Regions from separate parts of the Streptomyces sp. NPDC090088 genome, predicted to be linked through region 1. Evidence: riboswitches for the same ligand, from Rfam matches in the RefSeq annotation. Region 1 holds a riboswitch; the other holds the start of a gene.

Evidence for each region. Region 1 has a riboswitch for cobalamin ahead of ACIPSJ_RS08245 (cobalamin biosynthesis protein). Riboswitches for the same ligand answer to the same signal wherever they lie in the genome.
Region 2: it holds a riboswitch for cobalamin, as region 1 does, so the genes downstream of both, ACIPSJ_RS13195 (ribonucleoside-diphosphate reductase subunit alpha) here and ACIPSJ_RS08245 (cobalamin biosynthesis protein) in region 1, are expected to answer to the same signal.

What each region holds. Positions count from the first base shown of each region.
Region 1 is NZ_JBIVDZ010000001.1:1,853,966-1,861,683, reverse strand. It holds gene ACIPSJ_RS08265 (class II aldolase/adducin family protein) at 82-816, opposite strand; gene ACIPSJ_RS08260 (lysozyme) at 1,013-1,789, shown strand; gene ACIPSJ_RS08255 (inorganic phosphate transporter) at 1,966-3,204, shown strand; gene ACIPSJ_RS08250 (hypothetical protein) at 3,224-3,451, shown strand; cobalamin riboswitch at 3,603-3,745, shown strand; gene ACIPSJ_RS08245 (cobalamin biosynthesis protein) at 3,845-4,786, shown strand; gene ACIPSJ_RS08240 (cobyric acid synthase) at 4,783-6,315, shown strand; gene cobN (cobaltochelatase subunit CobN) at 6,312-7,718, shown strand, end outside.
Region 2 is NZ_JBIVDZ010000002.1:986,953-994,670, reverse strand. It holds gene ACIPSJ_RS13215 (extracellular solute-binding protein) at 1-599, opposite strand, end outside; gene ACIPSJ_RS13210 (GntR family transcriptional regulator) at 958-1,722, shown strand; gene ACIPSJ_RS13205 (DUF3311 domain-containing protein) at 1,846-2,115, shown strand; gene mctP (monocarboxylate uptake permease MctP) at 2,112-3,740, shown strand; cobalamin riboswitch at 3,922-4,070, shown strand; gene ACIPSJ_RS13195 (ribonucleoside-diphosphate reductase subunit alpha) at 4,196-6,577, shown strand; gene ACIPSJ_RS13190 (ribonucleotide-diphosphate reductase subunit beta) at 6,577-7,587, shown strand; gene ACIPSJ_RS13185 (hypothetical protein) at 7,646-7,718, shown strand, end outside.

The sequences.
Region 1 (7,718 bases):
GAACCGGACCGCCAAGAGACCGGACCCGCCAAGGGACCGGACCCCGCCATGGGCCCGCGACGGGACCTGGCCCCGTGGCCTTCACTCCTTCCGCTGTCCGTATCCGCGCAGCTTCTCCCCCGCCTCCGCCACCTGTTCCGCGGAGAGCAGGGTCGGGGTCAGGCCGGGCACCGAGGACGCCGTCAGCCACAGGCGGCACATCCACTCCAGCTGGGCGGTGCGGTCGTAGGCCTGGGACAGGGTGGCGCCGTGGGTGATCGTGCCGTGGTTGCGCAGGAGGCAACCGGAGCGGTCGGTCAAGGCGCGGAGCATGTTCTCGGCCAACTCGTCGGTGCCGTAGGTCGCGTAGGGGGCGACCCGGACGGCGCCGCCGAGGGCCCCGGACATGTAGTGGATCGCCGGCAATTCGGGGACGAGCGTCGAGACGGCCGTCGCGTGGACGGCGTGGGTGTGGACGACGGCCCGGGCGTCGGTGGCGCGGTAGACCGCGAGATGCATCGGCAGCTCGCTGGTCGGGACCAGGGCGCCGAGCACCTGTCGGCCGGAGAGGTCCACGCCCGTCATGTCGTCGTCGGTGAGCCGGTCGTAGGGCACGCCCGACGGTGTGACCAGCACGGTGTCGCCGACGCGCACCGAGACGTTGCCGGAGGTGCCGACGACCAGTCCGTCGGTCACGGTGCGGCGGGCCGTGGCGACGAGTTCCCGCCAGGCGCTCGCCTCCGCCGCGCGTACATCGCGCCTTCGCGGCTCCGACACACCCTGTGCGCCACCCCGTTCAGCCCGCCCGTCACGCTCGTCCCGCCACCGCTCAGCCATGGCTCGATCCTGTCAGCCGACGCCCCGAACGGCCCGCGCGGCAGGGCACTTTAGGCCGGGTGTCCCGAATCCAGTAGAGCGCAAATCACTGCAAAGAGCCCTATGTCAAGGCTTGGCTGAAGATCGCCGATCATAGGCCGATCTTCCAATAATCTCTGGACGATTTTCCGTGCGCGTTGCCATTCCGGGGGGAAACATGGCCCGTGACAGCTCTCCGCCGTACCGCCACCGCCACCGCCGTCGCCACCGCGTCCGCGGCCTCGCGGCGTCCGTGGCGGCGCTCGCCCTCGTGGGGGCCGCGACCGCGCTCGCCGGGGCGCCGGCGTCCGCCGCGGACCCGCCGAAGGGGCACGACGTCTCCTCGCACCAGAAGAACGTCGACTGGTCGGGCGCCAAGGCGAAAGGCGCCCGGTTCGTCTACATCAAGGCGACCGAGTCCACCACCTACCGCAACCCCTACTTCAGCCAGCAGTACGACGGCTCGCGCAAGGCGGGGATCCTGCGGGGCGCGTACCACTTCGCCCTGCCGGACAAGTCGTCGGGCGCGCGGCAGGCCGCCTACTTCGTGAGCCACGGCGGCACCTGGACCGCCGACGGCTGGACGCTGCCGCCCGCGCTCGACGTCGAGTACAACCCGTACGACAAGAAGCACCGGTGCTACGGGCTGAGCAACTCCGGGATGGTCCGGTGGATCAGGTCCTTCAGTGACGAGCTGAAGCGGGAGACCGGCCGGCGGCCGGTGATCTACACGACCACCCACTGGTGGAACCTGTGCACCGGCGGCAGCAGCGCCTTCGCCGCCGACCACGCGCTGTGGATCGCCCGCCACGGCTCGGCGGACGCGGGAACGCTGCCGGCCGGATGGTCGTACTGGACCTTCTGGCAGTACGACAACAGCGGCAGCCTGCCGGGTGACCAGAATCTCTTCAACGGGTCGATGGGCCGGCTGAGGTCGTTCACCCTGGGCCGCTAGCCGCGAGGCCGACCAAGGGGCGCCTGGGCCGCCGGACCGGAAACGGAACGGCGGCCCGGGCGTCCTTCTTCACAGACCCGATCAGTGACACTCCAACGCCCACCCCAGTTCACCTTCCGTTCATCCAGGTTGCCTACGGTCCAACGGCTGATGACCTCTAAAGATTGTCTGGGTAAATGGAAAGCTTCTCGCTGATCCTCGCGATTGTGGTCGTCACCGCACTCGCGTTTGATTTCACGAACGGTTTCCACGACACCGCCAACGCGATGGCCACGACCATCTCGACCGGCGCGCTCAAGCCCAAGATCGCGGTGACCATGTCCGCCGCGCTCAACCTGGTGGGCGCCTTCCTCTCCGTGGAGGTCGCCAACACGATCTCCAAGGGCCTCGTCGACGAGAACGGCATCCGCCCCGAGGTCATCTTCGCCGCCCTGGTCGGCGCGATCCTCTGGAACCTCGTGACCTGGCTGGTGGGCCTGCCCTCCAGTTCCTCGCACGCCCTCATGGGCGGTCTGATCGGCGCCACCGTCGCCTCGGCCGGCTTCGGCGCGGTCCACGGCGACGTGCTCGTCGCCAAGGTCCTGCTGCCGGCGGTCGCCGCCCCGCTCGTCGCGGGACTCGCGGCGACGCTCGCCACCCGCCTGTCCTACGCGCTCTCGAAGAACGCCGAGGACGAGGCCACCCGCAAGGGCTACCGCGCCGGCCAGATCGCCTCGGCCGGCCTGGTCTCGCTCGCGCACGGCACCAACGACGCGCAGAAGACGATGGGCATCATCACCCTCGCGCTGATCGCGGGCGGTTCGATCGCCCCCGGCTCGAACCCTCCCACCTGGGTCATCCTCTCCGCCGGTCTCGCCATCGCGCTCGGCACCTACATCGGCGGCTGGCGGATCATCCGCACCATGGGCAAGGGTCTGACCGACCTTCAGCCGCAGCAGGGCTTCGCCGCCCAGACCAGCGCGGCCACCGCCATCCTGGCCTCCTCCCACCTCGGCTTCTCCCTCTCCACCACGCATGTCGTCTCCGGCTCGGTGATGGGCGCGGGCCTCGGCCGCAAGGGCGGCACGGTCCGCTGGTCCACCGCGACCCGCATGGTGATCGCCTGGCTGCTCACCCTCCCGGCCGCCGCGCTGGTCGGCGCGCTCGCCGAGTCCGTGACGGACCTCGGCGACTGGGGCACCGCGGTCGTCGCCGTCTTCCTGGTGGCCGCCAGCGCCACGATCTGGAAGCTGTCCCGCCGCGAGGTCGTGGACAGCGCCAACGTCAACGACACCGAAGCCGGCGAGCCGGCCGGTGTGGTGACCGCGGCGATCGCCGCCGTGACCCCGCCGCCCGCGGGCACCGTCACGGACGGCCTGACGGCCACCATCCCCTCCCCCGCCGCTCCCGCGACCGACCCGGCCGCCACCGTCTGACCCCCGAGGAAGAACCGACATGAACATCGACTGGGCAGCCATCGGCTCCGTCTTCGGCGTCAGCCTCGTGGTCGCGGTGGGCCTGGTGGCCCTCTTCACCCTCGGCATCAAGGGCCTCTCCGCCCGCGAACGCGCCACCGCCAGGGGCAACTCGGCGGCCCTCGCCGTGACCGCCGCCTACCTCTGCTTCGCGGGCTGCGCGGCCGCCGTGGCGTACGGCATCCACCTGATCGTGGCCAAGGCCTGACCGAGGCCCGGAAGGCTCCTCCCCCGCACGTTCGGGGAGGAGCCTTCGTCATGCACTTCGTCACGCCCTTCGCTATGCCCCAGGAGTCCCGCCGGGCAACCGGTGTGGGCCTTCGCACACTCTCCCCTCGCAGGTCAACGGCAAGTTGACGGCTCTTCCGGGGGCGTGGTGGACTTCCTGAGCCATGTACGGCGGCAAGAGAGGAAGCCGGTGTGAATCCGGCGCGGTCCCGCCACTGTCACCGGGGTAGCAATCCCCGGGAGCCAGGAACTCTCACCGCCGGTCTCGTCGAACCAGGGCGTGGACACCCTGAGTGAGGACATATCGCCATGCGCGGCTGCCGATCGAGGTTCCGTACCCGGCCCTTCCCCGACCCCTCGGCCGGCTGAGCCGATGGGTGCCGATCGCGTCTTCGCGTACGGCGCCGCCGCCGGCCTTCTCGGTGACCTGCTGCTCGGCGATCCTCGCCGGGGGCATCCGGTCGCCGCGTTCGGGCGGGCGGCCGGGGCCGTGGAACGGGTGCTGTGGCGGGACCACCGCGGGTGGGGCGCGCTGCACACCGCCGTGTGCGCCGGCGGCGCCGTGGCGCTGGGCGCCCTGACCCAGCGGGTCGTACGACCGTCCACCGCCGCGTCCATGGCGCTCACCGCCGCCGCCACCTGGGCCGTCGTCGGCGGCACTTCGCTCGCCCGCGAGGCCCGGGCCGTCGGGCACGCCCTGGAGGCGGGGGACGTCGAGGCCGCCCGTGCCCGGCTGCCGCATCTGTGCGGGCGGGACCCGCAGGCCCTGGACGCCGACGGGATCGCCCGGGCCGTGGTGGAGTCGGTCGCCGAGAACACCAGCGACGCCGTCGTGGGCGCGCTGGTGTGGGGGGCCGTGGCCGGGGTGCCGGGGCTGCTGGGCTTCCGGGCGGTGAACACGCTGGACGCCATGGTCGGGCACAAGTCGGCGCGGTACCGGCGCTACGGCTGGGCCTCCGCCCGGCTGGACGACGTCGCCGGGTGGCCGGGGGCGCGGCTGACGGCCGTACTGGCCACGGTCGCCGGTGGCGATCCCCGGGGTGCCGTACGGGCCTGGCGGGCCGACGCCGCGAAGCATCCGAGTCCCAACGCCGGGCCCGTGGAGGCCTCGTTCGCGGGGGCGTTGGGGGTGCGGCTCGGGGGGACGTTGTCGTACGGCGGCCGGGTCGAGCACCGGCCCGTGCTGAATCGGAAGGGGCGGGCCGTGGCGGTCGCGGACATCAGGCGGGCGGTACGGCTCTCCCGTCGCGTGGGGGTGCTCGCGCTCGGCGCGACCGTCACCGCACGCCTCGTCGCGAAGGGACGGACGTCATGAACGGTGGTCTCCTCGTCGCCGGCACCACCTCCGACGCCGGCAAGAGCGTCGTCACCGCCGGTATCTGCCGGTGGCTGGTACGGCAGGGGGTGAAGGTCGCGCCGTTCAAGGCGCAGAACATGTCCCTCAACTCCTTCGTCACCCGCGAAGGCGCCGAGATCGGCCGGGCGCAGGCCATGCAGGCGCAGGCCTGCCGCGTCGAGCCGACCGCGCTGATGAATCCCGTGCTGCTCAAGCCGGGTGGCGAGCAGAGCAGTCAGGTCGTGCTGCTCGGGAAGCCGGTCGGTGAGCTGAGTGCGCGCGGCTACCACGGCGGGCGGCAGCAGAAGCTGCTCGGGACCGTGCTCGACTGTCTCGCGGAGTTGCGGGGCACGTATGACGCGGTGATCTGTGAGGGGGCCGGCAGTCCCGCCGAGATCAATCTGCGGCGGACGGACATCGTGAACATGGGGATCGCGCGCAACGCGCGGCTTCCCGTGCTGGTCGTGGGGGACATCGACCGCGGCGGCGTGTTCGCCTCCTTCTTCGGGACCGTCGCGCTGCTCTCGCGGGAGGACCAGGAACTCGTCGCCGGGTTCCTCGTCAACAAGTTCCGGGGGGATGTCTCCCTGCTGGAGCCCGGGCTGGACATGCTGCACGGGCTGACCGGGCGCCGGACGTACGGCGTCCTCCCCTTCCGGCACGGCCTCGGCATCGACGAGGAGGACGGGCTCCGGGTCTCGCTGCGCGGGACCGTCCGCGAGTCGGCCGTCGCCCCGCCCGTCGGCGCGGACGTGCTCCGGGTCGCGGTCTGTGCCGTCCCCCTGATGTCCAACTTCACGGACGTGGACGCGCTGGCCGCCGAACCCGGGGTCGTGGTGCGGTTCGTGGACCGGCCGGAGGAGCTGGCCGACGCCGATCTCGTCGTGATTCCGGGGACCCGGGGGACGGTCCGGGCCCTGGAGTGGCTGCACGAGCGGGGGCTCGCGGACGCGCTGCGCCGCCGGGCCGCCGAGCAGCGGCCGGTCCTCGGCATCTGCGGCGGCTTCCAGATCCTCGGCGAGCACATCGAGGACGAGGTCGAGAGCCGGCGGGGGCGGGTGGAGGGTCTCGGGGTGCTGCCCCTAAGGGTGCGGTTCGCCCCCGAGAAGATCCTTACCCGGCCGGAGGGGAGGGCACTCGGCGAGCGGGTCGAGGGGTACGAGATCCATCACGGGGTCGCCGAAGTCACCGGCGGGGACGCGTTCTTCTCCGATGACGAGGGACGCCGCCTGGACGGGTGCCGGGTCGGGCAGACCTGGGGCACGCACTGGCACGGCTCCCTGGAGTCGGACGGTTTCCGGCGGGCCTTCCTGCGCGAGGTGGCGGCCGCCGCGGGCCGCCGGTTCGTGCCGGCCCCCGACACCTCGTTCGCCGCGCTGCGCGAGGAGCAGCTCGACCGGCTCGGCGACCTGATCGAACAGCACGCGGACACCGACGCGCTCTGGCGGCTCATCGAGTCGGGCGCGCCGCAAGGACTGCCTTTCATTCCACCGGGAGCGCCCGCATGAGCACTGTGTTGTTGTTGTCGACCGCCGACACCGATCTGCTGGCGGCCCGGGCCGCCTCCGGTGCCGACTACCGGATCGGCAATCCGACGCGCGTCGACGTCGCCGAGGAGCTGCCCGCGCTCGTCGAGGGCGCGGACATCGCCGTCGTACGGCTGCTCGGCGGCAAGCGGGCCTGGGAGGACGGGCTCGCCGCGCTGAAGGCCGCCGGGATCCCGACCGTGCTGCTCGGCGGCGAGGCGGTGCCGGACGCCGAGTTGATGGCCGAGTCGTCGGTGCCCGCCGGTGTGGTGGCCGAGGCCCTCAAGTACCTCGTGGAGGGCGGGCCCGCCAACCTGCTGGAGCTGTCCCGGTTCCTCTCCGACACGGTGCTGCTGACCGGTGAGGGGTTCGACGAGCCGCGGAAGATGCCCGAGTACGGGGTGCACGGCTCCTACGAGGTCCGAGACGGCCGTCCCACGGTCGGCGTGCTCTTCTACCGGGCGCATGAACTGAGCGGCAACACCGCCTTCGTGGACACCCTGTGCGAGGCGATCGAGGCGCGGGGCGCCAACGCCCTTCCGGTGTACTGCGGTTCGCTGCGCGGGGCGGACGCCGGGCTGTACGAGACCCTCGCCGGGGCGGACGCGCTGGTCGCCACCGTGCTGGCGGCCGGCGGCACCCACGCCTCGCACGCCTCGGCCGGCGGCGACGAGGAGGCCTGGGACATCGGCGCGCTCGCCGACCTCGACGTGCCGGTGCTGCAGGGCCTCTGCCTGACCTCCTCGAAGAGCGCCTGGGACGAGTCCGACGCCGCCCTCTCCCCCATGGACGCGGCGATGCAGGTCGCCATCCCGGAGTTCGACGGACGGCTGATCACGGTCCCGTTCTCCTTCAAGGAGCAGGGTCCGGACGACGTCCCGGTGTACGTCGCCGACCCCGAGCGGGCCGGACGCGTCGCCGGAATCGCCGTACGGCACGCCCGGCTCAGGCACAAGCCGAACGCGGAGAAGAAGGTCGCGCTGGTCTTCACCGCGTACCCGACCAAGCACTCCCGGGTCGGCAACGCGGTCGGTCTGGACACCCCCGCGTCGGCGGTGCGGGTACTGGACGCCCTCGCGGCGGCGGGTTACGGGGTCACCGAATACCCCTCCGGCGGCGATGAGTTGATCCACCGGCTCATCAACGCCGGCGGGCACGACGTCGAGTGGCTGACCGAGGAGCAGCTGGCCGCCGCGCCCGCGCGGGTGCCGCTGGCCGACTACCGGGCGTGGTTCGAGAAGCTCGACCCGGAACTGCGGGACGCGATGACGGAGGCGTGGGGGGAGCCGCCGGGCTCGCTGTACGTCGACGGGGACGACATCGTGCTCGCTTCCCTGCGGTTCGGGAACGTCGTCGTGATGATCCAGCCGCCGCGCGGCTTCGGG
Region 2 (7,718 bases), on a different contig from region 1:
TCACGGGTGGGCTGGTACCAGGCGCTGAACTTGTCGCCTTCCTTCTTCTGGATCTTGTCCAGGTCGGCGGTCAGCTCGGTGTAGGTCTTCGGCGTGGTCTTGATGCCGGCCGAGGCGGCGATGTCCTTGCGCCAGTTGGCGACGCGGCCACCGGCGTAGTACGGCACGCCGTAGGTCTTGCCGTCGTAGGTCACCGAGGCCTTGAGGCCGTCGAGCCACTGGTCGGAGTTGGTGAACTGGGAGGTGTCGACGGGGGCGAAGGCGCCCTTGACCATGTAGCCGAGCATCTCCGTGTTGCCCATCTCGACCACGTCGGGGGCCTTGTCCGTGGCGAGGACGGCGTCCAGCTTGGTGTTCTTGTCCGGCCAGCCGTAGTACTCGTGCTTGATCTTGATGCCGGGGTGCTTCTTCTGCACGGCCGCGTCGGCGGCCTTCACCAGCTCGGGCCAGTTGTTCTGGGCGTCCACCGTGAGCCAGACGGTCAGCTCCTTGGCGTCCGTGCCCTTGCTCGAGTCGCCGCCGTCCTTGTCGTTGCCACACGCCGCGACCGAGAAGACCATGCCCGCGATACCAATCGCGGCTATCAGCTTGCGCTTCACGCCACCCTCCTCAGGGATGCCACAAACCCCCCTGCCTCCCCGCACGAGCGTTGGGCCGGGACCTGGACCAATGGTGTAGACCAGTGCGGGAAGCTTGGCCCAGACCACCAGGCCTGTCAAGGGTGGCCGAATGGGCTCCGACCAGCCGTTATGGGACCTACATATGCAGGAACCTTTAAGTAAGAACCCCTCGAAAACCCGAGCCACGGAGGAGACAATTCCGGTAGACCACTTGAGTGGTGGACTAGACCAGAAGCCCCCGCGGCGGTATACAAAGGGGATCACGCAGCGTGCAGGGGAAATCCCGGTACGCTGCCGTGCCACGAGGTGGCCGGATCAGGAGCCGGGAAGGCGGAGCATGAGCACCGACGTCAGCAGTGCGGAGAACGAGAGCGGGACAGCCGTCCGTACCGCGCGCGTGCCCAAGTACTACCGTCTGAAGAAGCATCTGCTGGAGATGACGGAGACCCAGGCGCCCGGGACCCCGGTGCCGCCCGAACGCACGCTGGCCGCCGAGTTCGACACCTCCCGCACCACGGTCCGCCAGGCCCTCCAGGAGCTGGTCGTCGAGGGCCGGCTCGAGCGCATCCAGGGCAAGGGCACCTTCGTCGCCAAGCCGAAGGTCTCCCAGGCGCTCCAGCTGACCTCGTACACCGAGGACATGCGCGCCCAGGGCCTGGAGCCGACCTCGCAGCTGCTGGACATCGGCTACATCACCGCCGACGACCGGCTCGCCGGACTGCTCGACATAAGCGCGGGCGGCCGGGTGCTGCGCATCGAGCGGCTGCGCATGGCCAACGGCGAGCCCATGGCCATCGAGACCACGCACCTGAGCGCGAAGCGCTTCCCGGCGCTGCGCCGCTCCCTGGTCAAGTACACCTCCCTCTACACCGCCCTCGCCGAGGTGTACGACGTCCATCTCGCCGAGGCCGAGGAGACCATCGAGACCTCGCTGGCCACCCCGCGCGAGGCCGGCCTGCTCGGTACCGACGTCGGCCTGCCGATGCTGATGCTCTCCCGGCACTCCCTGGACCGCGAGGGCCAGCCGGTGGAGTGGGTGCGCTCGGTGTACCGCGGCGACCGCTACAAGTTCGTGGCCCGCCTCAAGCGCCCGCAGGACTGACGCGAAGCACCCTTCACAGAATCGACATACCGATGGCCCGACGGCTACTTCCGCTGCCGTGACACCGTGACCTAGATTGCCTGCGCATTACACAGGCGAACGGTGAGGGGACGGAGCCGCGGTATGTCGGATGTACCTGAAGTGAGGCAGTCGGTGGTGACACCGACACGCGTGGTGATCGCCGTCTGCCTCGTCGCGCCCTTCGTGGCGATGCTGTGGGTGGGCTCGTACGCCAAGACGGACCCGGAGTTCATCGGGATCCCGTTCTTCTACTGGTACCAGATGCTGTGGGTGCTGATCTCCACCGCGCTCACCATGACCGCGTACCAGCTGTGGCAGCGCGACCAGCGCGCCCGCAAGGCCGCGAGCACGAACGGGGGTGCGCAGCGGTGAAGGACGGTGTGAACGGCGTCGCGCTCGGCGTCTTCATCTTCTTCTTCCTGGCCGTCACGGTCATGGGCTTCCTGGCCGCACGCTGGCGCAAGGCCGAGAACGAGCACTCGCTCGACGAATGGGGCCTGGGCGGCCGGTCGTTCGGCACCTGGGTCACCTGGTTCCTGCTCGGCGGCGACCTCTACACGGCGTACACCTTCGTCGCCGTACCGGCGGCGATCTACGCGGCGGGCGCGGCCGGCTTCTTCGCGGTGCCGTACACGATCCTGGTCTACCCGCTGATCTTCACGTTCCTGCCCCGGCTGTGGTCGGTGTCCCACAAGCACGGCTATGTGACGACGTCGGACTTCGTACGCGGCCGCTTCGGCTCCAAGGGGCTCTCGCTCGCGGTCGCCCTGACCGGCATCCTGGCAACGATGCCATACATCGCGTTGCAGCTCGTGGGCATCCAGGCGGTCCTCGACGTGATGGGCGTCGGCGGCGGCGACGGCACCAACTGGTTCGTGAAGGACCTGCCGTTGCTCATCGCCTTCGGTGTCCTCGCGGCCTACACCTACTCCTCCGGCCTCCGCGCCCCCGCCCTGATCGCGTTCGTGAAGGACGGGCTGATCTACCTCGTCATCGCGGTGGCGATCATCTACATCCCGATCAAACTGGGCGGCTTCGACGACATCTTCGCCAAGGCGGGCCAGGCGTTCGCCCAGACCAACCCCGCGACCGGCAAACCGCGCGGCGCGCTGGCACCGGCGGAGGCGGGCCAGTGGACGTACGCCACGCTGGCGTTGGGCTCCGCGCTCGCCCTGTTCATGTACCCGCACTCGATCACCGCGACGCTCTCCTCCCGGAGCCGTGACGTGATCCGCCGCAACACCACGATCCTGCCGCTGTACTCGCTGATGCTCGGCCTGCTCGCCCTGCTGGGCTTCATGGCCATCGCGGCCGGAGTCAAGGTCACCAACGGCCAGTTGGCGATCCCCCAGCTGTTCGAGAACATGTTCCCGGACTGGTTCGCGGGCGTGGCGTTCGCGGCGATCGGCATCGGCGCCCTGGTCCCCGCGGCCATCATGTCCATCGCGGCCGCGAACCTCTTCACCCGCAACATCTACCGGGACTTCATCAAGCCGGACGCCACGCCGAAGCAGGAGGCCCAGGTCTCCAAGATCGTCTCCCTGCTGGTGAAGGTCGGCGCGCTGGTCTTCGTCCTCACCATGGACAAGACGGTCGCCATCAACTTCCAGCTCCTGGGCGGCATCTGGATCCTACAGACCTTCCCGGCCCTGGTCGGCGGCCTGTTCACCCGCTGGTTCCACCGCTGGGCCCTGCTCGCGGGCTGGGCGGTCGGCATGGTCTACGGCACGGCCGCGGCCTACGGCGTCGCCTCCCCCACCCAGAAGCACTTCGGCGGCAGCGCCAAGGAGATCCCCGGCATCGGCGAGATCGGCTACATCGGCCTCACGGCGTTCGTGATGAACGTGGTCGTCACCGTGGTCCTCACCTTCGCCCTCAAGGCCCTCAAGGCCCCCGAGGGCATCGACGAGACCAAGCCGACGGACTACACGGCGGACGCGGGCGACCCCGGCGTCCAAGCCGAACTCCCCCCGGCCGTCGCGGGAAGCGCCCACTAGAACGCGCCCCCCAGGGGCGCGGGGCTGCATCGATTTGCGGCTCCGCCGCGTGGGCGCGAGCAACCACGACGAACCCGCAGCGGGCCACCGAGAGCACCCCCCTCGGCGGCCCGCTGCTCGTATCTCACCGTACAGATCACCTGACGCTCCGACACCTCCACGACACAACATCTGGGGGTGACACGACAACCCGGCACTAGATGTATGCTCATGCTCGCTGCCGCCACAGGGGAATCCGGTGCGAATCCGGAACTGTCCCGCAACGGTGTACTTGTGCGTATCTGCGCACGAGAGTCAGTCCGAGGACCTGTCGACAGCACGCCCGGCCAATCCGGCCCGGGTGTTCTGACGTCCGGGCCTCGTGGAGTGGGCCAGGGTCTCTCGACGCGCCCCCGCGCGCTCGCGCTGCCCGCTGCCCTCCGCCAGGCCCCGTGCCGAGCGAGGGAGAGCCCCACGTGACCATCGCGCCAGCCGAACCGGCTTCAGCGACCACGACCGTGCCGGAGACCGACGGTCCCGGAACGGCCCTGCTGCGGATCCTGACCGAGCTGACCGCCGACCTCCCCTACGCCGACCCCGGCCGGGTCGCCGCCGCCGCGCTGCGCGGCCGGTCCGCGCGGGCCGACGAGTCGGAGTTGCGCGAGCTGGCCACCGAGGCCGCCGCCGGTCTGATCTCGGAGGACCCCGCCTACTCGCGGCTGGCCGCCCGCCTGCTCACGATCTCCGTCCGCGCCGAGGCCGCCTCGCAGGGCGTGACGTCCTTCACGGAGTCGGTCGCCGTCGGCCACCGCGAGGGCCTCATCGCCGACCGCACCGCCGAGTTCGCCCGGGTCCACGCGGCCCGCCTCGACGCCCTGGTCGACCCGGCCGCCGACGACCGCTTCGGCTACTTCGGCCTGCGCACGCTGCACAGCCGCTACCTGCTCCGCCACCCGATCACCCGGCGCGTGATCGAGACCCCCCAGCACTTCATGCTCCGGGTCGCCGCAGGCCTCGCCGATGGGGGTACCCCCTCTGGGGGAGACACCGCACGCGCACTGGACGAAGTCGCCGCGCTCTACCGGCTGATGAGCCGCCTCGACTACCTCCCCTCCTCCCCCACCCTCTTCAACTCCGGCACCCGGCACCCCCAGATGTCGTCCTGCTACCTCCTCGACTCCCCGAAGGACGAGCTGGACTCCCTCTACGACCGCTACCACCAGGTCGCCCGCCTCTCCAAGCACGCCGGCGGCATCGGGCTGTCGTACAGCAGGATCCGTTCGCGCGGTTCGCTGATCCGCGGGACCAACGGGCACTCCAACGGCATCGTGCCGTTCCTGAAGACGCTGGACGCCTCGGTCGCCGCCGTGAACCAGGGCGGCCGGCGCAAGGGCGCGGCGGCGGTCTACCTGGAGACCTGGCACTCCGACATCGAGGAGTTCCTGGAGCTGCGCGACAACACGGGTGAGGACGCCCGCCGTACGCACAACCTGAACCTCGCGCACTGGATCCCGGACGAGTTCATGCGCCGGGTCAACGCCGACGAGCCGTGGTCGCTGTTCTCCCCCTCCGACGTGCCGGAGCTGGTGGACCTGTGGGGCGCGGAGTTCGACGCGGCCTACCGCAAGGCCGAGGCCGACGGGCTGGCCCGCAAGACCATCCCGGCCCGCGACCTGTACGGCCGGATGATGCGGACCCTCGCGCAGACCGGCAACGGCTGGATGACCTTCAAGGACGCGGCCAACCGCACCGCGAACCAGACGGCCGTCCCCGGCCACGTCGTCCACTCCTCCAACCTCTGCACGGAGATCCTGGAGGTCACGGACGACGGCGAGACGGCGGTCTGCAACCTCGGCTCGGTCAACCTCGGCGCGTTCGTCGACACGGCGAGCGGTGACATCGACTGGGAGCGGCTGGACGAGACGGTCCGTACCGCGGTCACCTTCCTGGACCGGGTCGTCGACATCAACTTCTACCCGACCGAGCAGGCGGGCCGTTCGAACGCCAAGTGGCGTCCCGTCGGGCTCGGCGCGATGGGCCTCCAGGACGTCTTCTTCAAGCTGCGGCTGCCCTTCGACTCCCCCGAGGCCAAGGCGCTCTCCACCCGGATCGCCGAGCGGATCATGCTCGCCGCGTACGAGGCCTCCGCCGACCTCGCCGAGCGCTGCGGCCCGCTGCCGGCCTGGGAGAAGACCCGTACCGCGCGGGGTGTGCTGCACCCCGACCACTACGGTGTCGAGTTCACCTGGCCGGAGCGCTGGGCGGCGCTGCGCGCGCGGATCGCGAGCACCGGTCTGCGCAACAGCCTGCTGCTCGCCATCGCGCCCACCGCCACCATCGCCTCGATCGCGGGCGTGTACGAGTGCATCGAGCCGCAGGTCTCGAACCTGTTCAAGCGCGAGACGCTCTCCGGCGAGTTCCTCCAGGTCAACTCGTACCTGGTGGAGGAGCTGAAGAGCCTCGGCGTCTGGGACGCCCGCACCCGTGAGGCGCTGCGCGAGGCGAACGGCTCGGTGCAGGACTTCGTGTGGATCCCGCAGGAGGTGCGCGACCTCTACCGCACCGCCTGGGAGATCCCGCAGCGCGGCCTGATCGACATGGCCGCCGCCCGCACCCCGTACCTCGACCAGGCCCAGTCCCTGAACCTGTTCCTGGAGACGCCGACCATCGGCAAGCTCTCCTCGATGTACGCGTACGCCTGGAAGTCGGGCCTGAAGACGACGTACTACCTGCGCTCGCGCCCGGCGACCCGGATCGCCCGGGCCGCGCAGGCCCAGGCCACCGTGCCCGTACAGCAGACGACCGACGCCGTCGCCTGCTCCCTTGAGAACCCCGAGTCCTGCGAGGCCTGCCAGTAATGCCCAGTAACCAGAACCTTCTCGACCCCGGCTTCGAGCTGACTCTGCGCCCCATGCGCTACCCGGACTTCTACGAGCGCTACCGGGACGCCATCAAGAACACCTGGACCGTGGAGGAGGTCGACCTCCACTCGGACGTCGCCGACCTCGCCAAGCTCACGCCCGCCGAGCAGCACCTGATCGGCCGGCTGGTCGCCTTCTTCGCGACCGGCGACTCGATCGTGGCGAACAACCTGGTGCTGACCCTGTACAAGCACATCAACTCCCCGGAGGCGCGCCTGTACCTGTCGCGCCAGCTCTTCGAGGAGGCCGTGCACGTCCAGTTCTATCTGACGCTCCTGGACACCTACCTCCCCGACCCGGACGACCGCGCGGCCGCCTTCGCCGCCGTGGAGAACATCCCCTCCATCCGCGAGAAGGCCGAGTTCTGCTTCAAGTGGATCGACTCGGTGGAGAACCTGGACCGCCTGGAGTCCCGGGCCGACCGCCGCCGCTTCCTGCTCAACCTGATCTGCTTCGCCGCGTGCATCGAGGGCCTGTTCTTCTACGGCGCCTTCGCGTACGTCTACTGGCTGCGCAGCCGGGGTCTGCTGCACGGTCTCGCCACGGGCACCAACTGGGTGTTCCGCGACGAGACGATGCACATGAGCTTCGCGTTCGACGTCGTCGACACGGTCCGCAAGGAGGAGCCGGAGCTGTTCGACGACGAGCTCCGGCAGCAGGTCACCGACATGCTGCGGGAGGCCGTCGAGGCGGAGCTGCAGTTCGCCCGCGATCTGTGCGGTGAGGGTCTGCCGGGCATGAACACCGACTCGATGCGCCAGTACCTGGAGTGCGTCGCCGACCAGCGGCTCGGCCGGCTCGGCTTCGCCCCGGTGTACGGCTCGGAGAACCCGTTCTCCTTCATGGAGCTGCAGGGCGTCCAGGAGCTGACGAACTTCTTCGAGCGGCGCCCGTCCGCGTACCAGGTGGCGGTGGAGGGCACCGTAGACCTGGACGAGGACTTCTGAGCCGCCGTATTCCGGCTGCTTCAGGCCGAGTGCGTCCCCGGCCGACACCTTCCGCGAGGTGGTGGTCGTGCCGGGGAAGTACCAGCGCCGGCTGCCCGCCGAGGTGACGGTCACCCTGGTGCGACGTCGTC